2 linked regions of the Marichromatium purpuratum 984 genome follow. Each later gene encodes a partner of the first gene's protein in a complex. Links are inferred from orthologs where the notes say so. Each region holds a gene or a part of one and is shown on either strand. Other genes may lie near its edges. The genes, in order: MARPU_RS13230 and accD.

Region 1 (5,846 bases):
ATAGCCGGTCATGGCGGTGTTGAACACCACCTCACCGACGCTCGAGCCATCGGCGCCAATCGATGTTCCGCGGAAGACCGAACCGTCTTCCAGAACCAGAACTGCGGGTTTTCTCAAGGGTATCTCCGAATCCGGGCGAGGATGCGCAACGACCGCGACGGGACGTCGGGTGACGGCGTTGGACACACAGGGTAGGTCAATGGCAGCGCCCTGACCGGCCTGAATTCTAAAGAACCGTCGGCGCACTGTCCACGCGCGCCGGTCGGCACGGGCGGCGAAATGCCAACCCGATCATCTGCTTCAGCTCACGCCATCGCGCAGTTGATGGCGCGCCCAGGCGGTGATCCCCGCAGCATCCATGGCACCGGCCTGACGGGCACGCTCGACCCCGCCGCGAAACAGCGCCAGGGTCGGGATGCTGCGGATACCGAGCCGCGCGGCCAGCCCCTGGGCCTGCTCGGTGTCGACCTTGATCAGCCGCAGCTCGGGCTCGAGGGTGCGCGCGGCAGCGGCGAAGGCCGGCGCCATCATCTGGCAGGGACCGCACCAGGGCGCCCAGAAATCGACCAGCAGCGGCAGATCGCTGCGCGCCAGGTGACGGGCGAAGCGCGCCTCGTCGAGCGCCACCGGCTCGCCACCGAACAGCGGCGCATGACAGCGCCCGCAACGTCCGCCCGCGCCGAGGCGCGCCGGCGCCAGTCGGTTGACCGCGTCGCAGGCGGGACAGACCACATGGATTGGATCGGACATCTCCTCACTCTCCCTCTCGATGGATGCGGGCGGGACGGGAGAGTCCGCACGCCGCGTATCCTGGTCATTGTCGACGGTCGTGACCGTTCCGACCACGGCCCCAGCCGTATCGCGACCGTCTTGAATCGTCATCGACCGGTGGCTATCGTCACCGGCCTCGCCAATATCCACACCATCAGGAGTCATCCCCCATGACAGATTCACCCCATGTCGTGACCGTCACCGCCGAGAACTTCCAGTCGGTCGTCATCGAGGGCTCCTACGAGCGCCCGGTGCTGGTCGACTTCTGGGCCGACTGGTGCGCCCCCTGTCGCATGCTGATGCCGCTGCTCACCGGGCTGGCCGAGCGCTACGCCGGGCGCTTCCTGCTCGCCAAGGTCAACACCGAGGAGGAGCAGACGCTGGCCGCACAGTTCGGCGTGCGCAGCCTGCCCACGGTACGGCTCTACAAGGACGGCCAGCCGGTCGACGAGTTCATGGGCGCGCTGCCCGAGGGAGAGATCCGCGAGTTCCTCGATCGCCACATCCCCCGCGCCTCGAGCGGGCTGCTCGAGCAGGCCCGCACCAGTATCGCCGAGGGCGCACTCGAGCAGGCCGCCGCACAGCTCGAACAGGCCCGCGCCGAGGACCCGGAGAACAACCGCATCGCCCTGCTCGAGGTCGAGCTGCGCGCCGCGCGCGGCGAGGTCACCGAGGCCGAGGCGGCGATCGATCGGCTGCCGATCGAGCTGGCCAACGACCCCGAGGTCAATGCCCTGCGTGGCCGGCTGCGCTTCGCCGCCGCGCTCGTCGACGCCGCTGACGAGGCGACGCTGCGCGCCCGTCTCGAGGCCGATGCCACCGACAGCGAGGCCCGCTATCAACTCGCTGCCCGTGCGGTGAGCCAGGGCGATCACGCCACCGCGCTGGAACTGCTGCTCGAGCTGATGAAGCGCGATCGCGGCTATGGCGAGGACGCCGGGCGCAAGGGCATGCTCGCGGTGTTCGACCTGCTCGGCGGCGACGGCGACCTGGTCGCGCGCTATCGCGCCAAGATGATGACCGCGCTCTACTGAGCGCCCTCCCCCCCGGCGGCGCGCCCGATCTCGCAGACCTCGCGAAACACCCCGAGCGCGCCCCAGGGGTGCCCCGACCAGCGCAGCCAGCCCGGCGCCCCGGCCTGCTCCGGGTGACAGCCGCAGACCCCGGCGACCGCGACCAGTCGATCGGTCCCGGCGACGAACAGCAACGGCACCAGCGGGCGCAGCCAGGGCGGCACCCCGGCCTCCTGAAAGATCTTCTTGAGCGAGCGCAGCGGCCCGCCCGGGCGCGGGCGACACCGCCCACCGACACCGAAGCGCACCTCCAGCGCCATCTCGGCGCCGCTCACCTGTAACTCGCCCAGTCCATGCGGCAGCACCAACTCGCGCCCCGACACCCAGCGTAGAGCCGCATCCGGCGGCCTCGGCAGCGGTTGCAGCGCATAGAGGTCGTCGCGATAGCGGCGCACCTCGCAGCCGGCCCAGGCCACCTGCGGCGCGGCATCGACGCGCGCCGTCAACAGCTCGCCGACGACCCGTTCGAGCCGCGCCCGCCCCGGCACCGCAAAGCCCTGACGCCGCAGCCACAGCCGCGCCACCGCCCGCCGCGCCGGGGGCTCCAGCCCGGACAGACCGGCCACCGAGAGGCTGCCGGGCACGGCGCCGGCGACGGCGGCGAGATCGCACCCAGCCTGGCGATCGATCAGCGTCGCCGCCTCGGCACAGTGCGCCGCGCTGCGCGCGATGGTGGACGCCGCCGCCGGCCAGCGGCCGCGCAGCAGCGGCAGCACCTGGTGGCGCAGCAGGTTGCGATCGTGATGGAGGGCGTCGTTGCTCGGATCCTCGATCCAGTCGAGCCGATGACGCCGGGCGTAATCGAGCAGCTGCGCGCGCGACACCCCGAGCAGCGGGCGCACCAAGCGCCCCCGACCGAGCAGCGCGCATCCCGGCATCGCCGCCAGCCCGTGCACCCCGCTGCCTCGCAGCAGTGCGAGCAGCAGGGTCTCGGCCTGGTCGTCGAGATGATGGGCGGTCAGCAGCAGCTCGTCGTCGTCGAGCAGCGCGGCGAAGGCGCGATAGCGCGCCGCGCGGGCATGGGCCTCGAGGCTCTCGCCAGGGGGCGGCGAGAGCGCCAGGGCGCGGGCGACGAAACGCACCCCGAGCACGCGACAGCGCTCACGACAGTGCCGACGCCAGTCCCGCGCCACTGGCTGCAGGCCGTGATCGATGTGGATGGCGCCGAGCGGGCGCGCCAGTGGCGCCCGGGTCAGCGCGTGCAGCAGCACGGTGGAGTCGAGTCCACCGCTGTAGGCGATCCAGCAACGCCCCCGGCCACCGAGCGCGGCCAGGTCGACGGCGAGGCGCTCGGGGTCGAGCGCGTCCACCTCACTCCTTGAAGCGACCGAAGCCCATCAGGCGCTGATGGCGCTTGGCCACCAGGGTGTCGAGGTCGACCGCGGCGAGTTCGTCGAGCCGCTTCACCAGCACCGCCTTGAGCGCGGCGGCGTTGGCGTCGGGGTCGCGATGCGCACCACCCGAGGGCTCCTTGATGATCTCGTCGATCAGCCCCTGCTCGAGCAGCTTGTCGGAGGTGATCGCCATCGCCTCGGCGGCGAGCTGGGCCTTGTCGGCGCTCTTCCACAGGATCGAGGCGCAACCCTCGGGCGAGATCACCGAGTAGGTGCTGAACTGCAGCATCCCCAGCCAGTCGCCGACGCCGATCGCCAGCGCCCCGCCCGAACCGCCCTCGCCGATCACGGTGCTGAGGACCGGGGTACGCAGCCGCGACATCTCGCGCAGGTTGCGCGCGATCGCCTCGCTCTGACCACGCTCCTCGGCACCGACGCCAGGATAGGCGCCGGGGGTGTCGATGAAGGTCAGCACCGGTATCGAGAAGCGCTCGGCCATCTCCATCAGGCGCAGCGCCTTGCGGTAACCCTCGGGACGCGGCATGCCGAAGTTGCGCTGGATCTTCTCCTTGGTATCGCGCCCCTTCTGGTGACCGATCACCATCACCGGCCGCCCGTCGAGCCGCGCCAACCCTCCGACGATGGCCGAATCGTCGGCGAAGGCGCGATCGCCGTGCAGCTCGTGGAACTCATCGAAGATCCGGCGCACATAATCGAGCAGATAGGGACGCTGCGGATGACGCGAAAGCTGCGAGATCTGCCACGGCGTCAGCGAGGAGAAGATCGACTCGGTGAGCGCCACACACTTGGTCTGGAGACGCTCGATCTCCTCCTGGATATTGAGTTCGTTGTCGTGGCCGACCAGGCGAAGTTCTTCGATCTTCGCCTCGAGCTCTGCGATGGGTTGTTCGAAATCGAGGAAATTGAGATCCATAGCCCCACTACATCGTCTTGAGAGTTACGCGTGGATCGCCCACGGATGACTCCGCATACGGCGCCCCGTCATCAGGCAGCGATCGAGCACCGAGGGGCCATCGCAACGACACCCCGGCTCGGGCGTTGCGGGACCGACCTCGTCGCCCCATCCACCCGGCTCGACCCCGGCACGGGCGCATGCCCGCGGCCACACAGCAACCTGCCAATCTAGCGCAGCGATCGCAGTGAGTACAGCATCATGCACCAGGCTCTGCACGACCGCACCGGACAGCCGAGCACCGGGCCATGCGACGTCTCGAAGGTGATTTCGCGTACTTAACCGACATGACCTCAGGATTTCGACCAAGATCCGCGATCAGGCAGGTAAATGCCGCCAAATTCGAACAGCACCAGGCGTTTACAGCAAACCAGCAGAAAAACCCGTCCCAACCCCCGAGAATCAGCCACCCCGACGGGAAAAAGCCGCAAAAGCGCGCCGTCGGACGAGACGATTCCGGTGCCAATAATCGGTCACCAGCCACCCGCTCTCAGCCGCCAGTAGCGGTGCCTTCAGGGCGTCGTGAGAGACCAACGCCTGCGCCCCGATAGCGACCGGTGGCTGGCAGCTGACGGCTGACGGCTGACGGCTGACGACTGACGGCTGGCAACTGATGGCTGGCGACTGATGGCTGACGACTGGCAACTGGCAACTGGCAACTGGCGGCTGGCGGCTGGCAACTGGTGGCTGATGGCTGACGGCTGATGGCTAACGACTGACGGCTGGCAACTGGTGGCTGACGACTGGCGACTGATGGCTGACGACTGGCAACTGGCGACTGGCGGCGGGCAACTGGTCGCTGACGACTGATAACCCCTACTCGAACAGCCGCGCCAGCGCCCGCTGCCAGCCGCCAAGTTCATCGCCGAGCCCCAGCCACAACGCCTGGATGCCGGAGACGGTCCGATCGAAGGCCGGCCAGTCACCCGGGTCCGGCGCGATCCAGGCCAGCCAGACGGCCAGCGCGAGCAGGGTCAGGCTGCTCAGCGGGTCGTTCAGGCTCAGCGGCTTGAGCGCGGTGCCGAAGGAGCGCTTGATCCGGCTGTTGAGCAGATCGACGCTGAACAGCTCGTCGAGCAGGAGATGGGTGAGATAGCCGATCGCCACCATCAGCCCGGCCACCCAGGCCGCCCGCGCCGGCTGCTCGAACAACCAGTGGGCGGCATTGACCGTCGCCAGCGCCCACACCCCGGCGGCGAGCCAGGAATGCCAGATCCCGCGGTGCACGGTGAAGCGGGTGAACAGCTCGAAGAAGCCGTAGCGAACGCAGAGGAACACCCCGATCCATACCAGCGCCAGCTCGAACAGCAACAGCTGCCCCACCAGCGGCAGGGTCATGGCGAAGGCCAGTCCGGCCCCGAGCACGGTGAAGAAGGCGCGCACCGGGCGCGAGGTGTCGGAGTCGACATCGGGCAACAGACTGGCGCCGACCCCGAGCGCGAACAGCGGCAGGGTCTGTCCCTGCTCGACCAGCCCGGCGGCATGCAGACCGAGCACGCTGGCGCCACTGACGAAGATGCCGACATTGATATGGGTGTGGAAGTTGGCCATGCGGAAACGAAGCACTGCGCAGAGCGACGCCAGCGGCGCCCACGGATCCGGGGCACTCTAACCGCGCCAGCCGCCAGCCGCCAGCCGCCAGGGAAAGCACCCGGCCGCCAGCACCCAGCCTCCAGTGCGCTTGTCTCAAGCGAC
Region 2 (6,048 bases), 1.6 Mb from region 1 along the record:
AGGAGTCGGCGCCGGTCGAGGCGGCACGCGCCACCGGTGACGGCGGTCTCGGTGATGAGCGGGCGGCGGTCCCGCGCCCGTCCGCCCCGGAGGCGCCGAGCGATTCCGACGGGGCGTCGAAGCCCGCCGTCGACGATGACTCCGAACTGATGCTGACCCTGGAGGATCTCGACGGTTTCTCCGATACCGACCTGGCGCCGCAGAGCACGCCCCAGCCGCTCGCCCCCGAGCCCTCTGCCCGTCCCGCGGGTGGCGGTGAGGTCAAGCCGGTGGCCGACACCGATCCGAGCGAGTTCCTGCTCTCGCAGTGGGAGATGGACTCCGGGCTGTGGGACGAGAACGCCACCAAGCTCGATCTCGCCCGCGCCTATCTCGATATGGACGATAAGGAGGCCGCGCGCGGGATCCTCGAAGAGGTGCTCGCCGACGGTCGCGAGGACCAGCGCCAGGAGGCCCGTCAACTCCTCGACAAGCTGGGGTGACGGGTCGCGCATGAAACGATCGACAGCCCCCGCGTCGCGGGGGTGGGACACGTCCGTGTCCCTGCAGTTATTCACAGGAGAGAGACCGGCGTGACGCCTGGACGAATCGTGATGGGCGTCGAGTACGACGGCTCTGATTTTCACGGCTGGCAGACCCAGGTCGGGGTGCGTACCGTGCAACAATGCCTGGAGGCGGCGATCTCGCGGGTGGCCGATCATCCGCTCGGTGTACAGTGCGCCGGGCGCACCGACACCGGCGTCCATGCCTTCGAGCAGGTGGTGCACTTCGACACCACCGCCTCGCGCAGCGAGCGCTCCTGGGTGCTCGGCACCAACGTCAACCTGCCGCCCGACGTGGCGGTGCGCTGGGCGCACCGGGTCGAAGGCGACTTCCACGCGCGTTTCAGCGCAGTGGCGCGCCATTATCGCTATCAGCTGCAGGTGCGCCGCACCCGCTCGCCGCTCGCGCGCAATCGCGCCGTGTGGGTCCACGATGCGCTCGATCTGGCGCGGATGCGCGAGGCTGCGCGCGCGCTGGTCGGCGAGCACGACTTCTCCAGCTTCCGCGCCGTGGCCTGCCAGGCCAAGAGTCCGGTGCGCCGGGTGCACTATCTCGAGGTCGACGCCGAGGACGATCTGGTGATCCTGCGTATCGGCGCCAACGGCTTCCTCCATCACATGGTGCGTAACATCGCCGGGGTGCTGGTGGCGATCGGCCGCGGCGAGGCCGAGGTCGGCTGGACTCGTGAGCTTCTGGCGGTGCGTGATCGTACCCTCGGTGGCGTTACCGCGCCGCCCCAGGGGCTGTTCTTCGTGCGCGCCGACTATCCCGAGCACGTCGCCCTGCCGCAGGCGGCGTATCGTACGCCGTTGCAGCGACTGGCGGCGGACTGAGGCTCTGGGAGGTTTACGCCATGATCAGAACCCGGGTTAAGATCTGTGGGCTGACCTGTGCCGCGGATATCGACGCGGTGAGCGTTGCCGGCGCCGATGCCGTCGGATTGGTGTTCCATCCCGACAGCCCGCGCGCCGTCTCCATCGCGCAGGCACGGGCGCTGTGCGAGCGGTTACCGCCCTTCGTCACCGCCGTGGGCCTGTTCGTCGACGCCGACCCCGAGCGAGTGCGCGAGACCCTGCGCCAGGTGCCGCTGGAGCTGCTGCAGTTCCACGGCGAGGAGCCGCCCGAGTATTGCGCGGCCTTCGCGCGGCGCTGGATCAAGGCGGTACGGATGCGCCCGGGCATCCTGCTCGAGGCGGTGCGCGCGCGCTATGCCGGCGCCGCCGGGCTGCTGCTCGATACCTATCGCGCCGGGGTCGCCGGGGGCACCGGTGAGCGTTTCGACTGGGCGCGGATCCCGCAGGCGCTGCGCGGCGAGATCGTGCTCGCCGGTGGTCTCGCGCCGGACAACGTCGCCGCGGCGATCGCCGCGGTGCGGCCCTTCGGCGTCGATGTCAGTGGTGGCGTCGAGGCGTCGAAAGGGGTCAAGGATCACGCAAAGATTTCCGCCTTCATGACAGGGGTAAGAGATGGCGACAGATGCCGATAGCACGCGTCCGCTGAGCCAGCGGGCCGCCAGCCAGGGGCACTACGACCTGCCCGACGCCGATGGTCACTTCGGACCCTATGGCGGTACCTTCGTGCCCGAGACGCTGGTCTATGCGCTCGATGAGTTGCGCGAGGCCTATGAGCGGTTTCGCGAGGATCCCGAGTTCCTCGCCGAACTCGACGCCGACCTGCGCGACTACGTCGGTCGTCCCTCGGCGCTCTATCACGCCAAGCGCTGGAGCCGCGAACTCGGCGGCGCGCAGATCTATCTCAAGCGCGAGGACCTCAATCACACCGGTGCGCACAAGGTCAACAACACCATCGGCCAGGCGCTGCTGGCGCGGCGCATGGGCAAGACCCGGATTATCGCCGAGACCGGTGCCGGTCAGCACGGCGTGGCCACCGCCACGGTCGCCGCGCGGCTCGGGCTCGAGTGCGTGGTCTACATGGGCGAGGTCGACGTCGCCCGCCAGGAGGCCAACGTCTATCGCATGCGTCTGCTCGGCGCCGAGGTGGTGCCGGTCAAGTCCGGCTCGCGCACCCTCAAGGACGCGATGAACGAGGCGATGCGCGACTGGGTCACCAACATCGACAACACCTTCTACATCATCGGTACGGTCGCCGGGCCACACCCCTATCCGGCGATGGTGCGCGATTTCCAGACGGTGATCGGCCGCGAGGCGCGGGCGCAGATGCTCGAGCGCACCGGGCGCCTGCCCGATGCCCTGGTCGCCTGTGTCGGCGGCGGCTCCAACGCCATCGGCCTGTTCCACCCCTTCCTCGGCGACACCTCGGTGGCGATCTACGGGGTCGAGGCCGGCGGCGAGGGCATCGCCAGCGGCCGTCACGCCGCGCCGTTGTGCGCCGGTACCCCCGGGGTGCTGCACGGCAACCGCACCTATCTGATGGAGGACGCCGACGGTCAGATCATTGAGACCCACTCGATCTCGGCCGGGCTCGACTATCCCGGTGTCGGTCCCGAGCACGCCTGGCTCAAGGACTGCGGTCGGGTCAGCTATGACGCGGTCACCGATGCCGAGGTGATCGCCGCTTTCCATCACCTCACCCGCACCGAGGGCATCATTCCCGCGCTCGAGTCCAGCCATGCGCTGGCCTATGTGCAGAAAATCGCCCCCGGGATGCGCCCCGATCAGAGCATCCTGGTGAATCTCTCCGGTCGCGGGGACAAGGACATGCACACGGTCGCCAAACTCGATGGGTTGACGCTATGAGCCGGATCTCGACACGTTTTGAACAGCTGCGCGCGACGCATCGCACTGCGCTGATCCCCTTCATCACCGCCGGCGACCCACGTCCCGAGACCACCGTCGAGCTGATGCACGCGATGGTCGCTGCCGGCGCCGACCTGATCGAGCTGGGGGTGCCGTTCTCCGACCCCATCGCCGACGGCCCGGTGATCCAACGCGCCACCGAGCGCGCCCTCGCGCGCGGTGTCTCGCTCGCCGACGTGCTGGAGATGGTGCGCCAGTTCCGCGAGCGTGATGCCGATACCCCGGTGGTAGCCATGGGCTATCTCAATCCGATCGAGGTGATGGGCTATGGGCGCTTCGCCCGCGCCGCCGCCGCGGCCGGGCTCGACGGTGTGCTGATCGTCGACGTGCCCCCGGAGGAGGGGCACGAGCTGGTCCAGGCGCTGCGGACCGAGTCGGTCGATCTGGTCTATCTGCTGGCGCCGACCTCGACCGAGCGGCGGATCTCGCGCATCGGCGAGGTCGCCTCGGGCTTCGTCTACTACGTCTCGGTCAAGGGCGTGACCGGGGCGGCCAATCTCGACGCCGACGAGGTGGCCGCCAAGGTCGAGACCATCCGCGCGCGCATCCCGCTGCCGGTCGGTGTCGGCTTTGGCATCAAGGACGGCGAGACCGCTGCGCGGGTGGCCGCTGTTGCCGACGCGGTGATCGTCGGCAGCGCCATCGTCAAGCGGATCGAGGCGCTGGCCGAGACGCCCGAGGCGATCCCGCCGACCATTGGGGACTTCATCGCCGAGCTGCGTGGCGCCATCGACGCTGCCGACGCGGCCGCCAACCGACCCGAGCAGGTAACATCGTGAAGCAGGCAGTCGACAAGAGCAAAAGCTGGTTCGAGAAACTGGTCACCAGCCGCATCCGCACCGAGGCGAGCAACAAGCGCGCCGTGCCCGAGGGCGTCTGGGCCAAGTGTCCGGGCTGTCAGGCGATCCTCTATCGCGCCGAGCTCGAGCGTAATCTCGAGGTCTGCCCCAAGTGCAACCATCACAACCGTCTCACCGCGCGCAAGCGTCTCGAGGCCTTTCTCGACCCCGACTCGCGCGAGGAGATCGGCGCCGAACTCGAGTCGCTCGATCCGCTTAAGTTCAAGGACCTGAAGAAGTACAAGGATCGCATCGCTCAGGCGCAGAAGCTAAGCGGCGAGAGGGAGGCGTTGATCACCATGCGCGGTGAACTCAAGGGCGAGCCGATCGTGGCCAGCGCCTTCGAGTTCAAGTTCATGGGCGGTTCTATGGGGTCGGTGGTCGGCGAGCGCTTCGTGCGCGGCGTGGAGGCGGCGATCGAGCAGTCCTCGCCCTATGTCTGCTTCTCCGCCAGTGGTGGCGCGCGGATGCAGGAGAGCCTGTTCTCGCTGATGCAGATGGCCAAGACCAGCGCGGCGCTCGGGCGCATGCGCGAGCGTGGACTGCCCTTCGTCTCGGTGCTCACCGACCCGACCATGGGCGGCGTCTCGGCCAGTCTGGCGATGCTCGGCGACATCAACATCGCCGAGCCCGGCGCGCTGATCGGCTTTGCCGGGCCGCGGGTGATCGAGCAGACCGTGCACGAGAAGCTCCCCGAGGGCTTCCAGCGCAGCGAGTTCCTGCTCGAGAAGGGGGCGATCGACATGATCCTCGATCGTCGCGACCTGCGCGAGCGGGTCGCCGACCTGTTGGCGATCCTCGGCCATCGGCCGCGCTACTGCCGTACCGTGGTGCCGGTCTGACGATGCGCTTCGACACTCTGGATGCCTGGCTCGACTGGCAGGCCGCGCTGCACCCGCGGACGATGGAGCTGGGACTCGATCGGGTCCGCGCGGTGTGGCGGCGTCTCGAACATGGTTCCTTCGCCTGCCCGGTGATCTCCGTCGCCGGCACTAACGGCAAGGGCTCCTGCGTGGCCATGCTCGAGGCCACCGCGCTGGCTGCCGGCTATCGCTGCGGCACCTACGGTTCGCCGCATCTGGTGCACTACAACGAGCGTATCCGCATCGACGGCGAGCCGGTCGACGACGCCGCATTGATCGGTGCCTTCGACCGTATCGACCAGGCCCGGGGCGAGATCTCGCTGACCTATTTCGAGTTCGCCACCCTGGCCGCGCTCGATCTCTTCGCGCGCGCCGGGCTCGATCTGGTGGTGCTCGAGGTCGGGCTCGGCGGACGGCTCGATGCGGTCAACCTGATCGATGCCGATGTTGCCGTGGTGACCTCGATCGGACTCGACCATACCGATTGGCTGGGTGAGAGCCTCGATGACATCGCCCGCGAGAAGGCGGGGATCTTCCGTCCCGCTCGCGCCGCGGTGATCGGTCAGCGCGACGCGCCGGCGGCCCTGCGCGAGGCCGCGCTCGGCTGCGGCGCGCGCCCACTGCAGCAGGGCGTGGAGTTCGACCGTCACGGCGCCGAGGCCGGCTGGGAGTGGCAGGGTCCCGATGGTCGCCGTCATGCGCTGCCGTTGCCGGCGATGCGCGGCGATTTCCAGCGCGACAACGCCGCTGCGGCGATCACCGCACTCGATGCCCTGCGCGAGCGCCTGCCGATCCCGCGCAACGCCCTGCGTCAGGGGCTCGGGCGCGCCCGCCTGCCGGGGCGCTTCCAGGTGTTGCCGGGGACCCCGAGTCATATCCTCGATGTCGCCCACAACGCCCAGGCTGCCGCCGCGCTGGCGACCAATCTGCGTGCCTTCGCCAGTCGTGGTCTAGCGGTGCGGGTGGTGCTGGCGATGCTCGCCGACAAGGAGCCGGAGGCGCTGTTCGCGGCGCTCGCCGATCAGG

What was found.
Region 2: the proteins of MARPU_RS13230 (region 1) and accD are in contact, whole or in part, in a solved structure (PDB 8UXZ), measured with the Escherichia coli proteins. The link is inferred for Marichromatium purpuratum 984 from one-to-one orthologs.

What each region holds. Positions count from the first base shown.
Region 1 is NZ_CP007031.1:3,040,498-3,046,343, forward strand. Bases 2,135-4,932 are described here. They hold MARPU_RS13230 (acetyl-CoA carboxylase carboxyltransferase subunit alpha), read right to left. Parts: upstream 4,113-4,932; coding sequence 3,156-4,112; downstream 2,135-3,155. Other genes in these bases: tilS (tRNA lysidine(34) synthetase TilS), read right to left, coding at 2,135-3,154. Outside these bases: carA (glutamine-hydrolyzing carbamoyl-phosphate synthase small subunit), read right to left, coding at 1-117; thioredoxin TrxC, read right to left, coding at 301-750; trxA (thioredoxin), read left to right, coding at 942-1,805; more of tilS, read right to left, coding at 1,799-2,134; MARPU_RS13235 (metal-dependent hydrolase), read right to left, coding at 4,968-5,702. UniProt on the Escherichia coli protein: Component of the acetyl coenzyme A carboxylase (ACC) complex. First, biotin carboxylase catalyzes the carboxylation of biotin on its carrier protein (BCCP) and then the CO(2) group is transferred by the carboxyltransferase to acetyl-CoA to form malonyl-CoA.
Region 2 is NZ_CP007031.1:1,474,824-1,480,871, forward strand. What follows is about bases 3,049-6,048. They hold accD (acetyl-CoA carboxylase, carboxyltransferase subunit beta), read left to right. Parts: upstream 3,049-4,095; coding sequence 4,096-5,001; downstream 5,002-6,048. Other genes in these bases: trpB (tryptophan synthase subunit beta), read left to right, coding at 3,049-3,260; trpA (tryptophan synthase subunit alpha), read left to right, coding at 3,257-4,099; folC (bifunctional tetrahydrofolate synthase/dihydrofolate synthase), read left to right, coding at 5,004-6,048. Outside these bases: MARPU_RS06650 (FimV/HubP family polar landmark protein), read left to right, coding at 1-482; tRNA pseudouridine(38-40) synthase TruA, read left to right, coding at 594-1,376; MARPU_RS06660 (phosphoribosylanthranilate isomerase), read left to right, coding at 1,400-2,029; more of trpB, read left to right, coding at 2,010-3,048.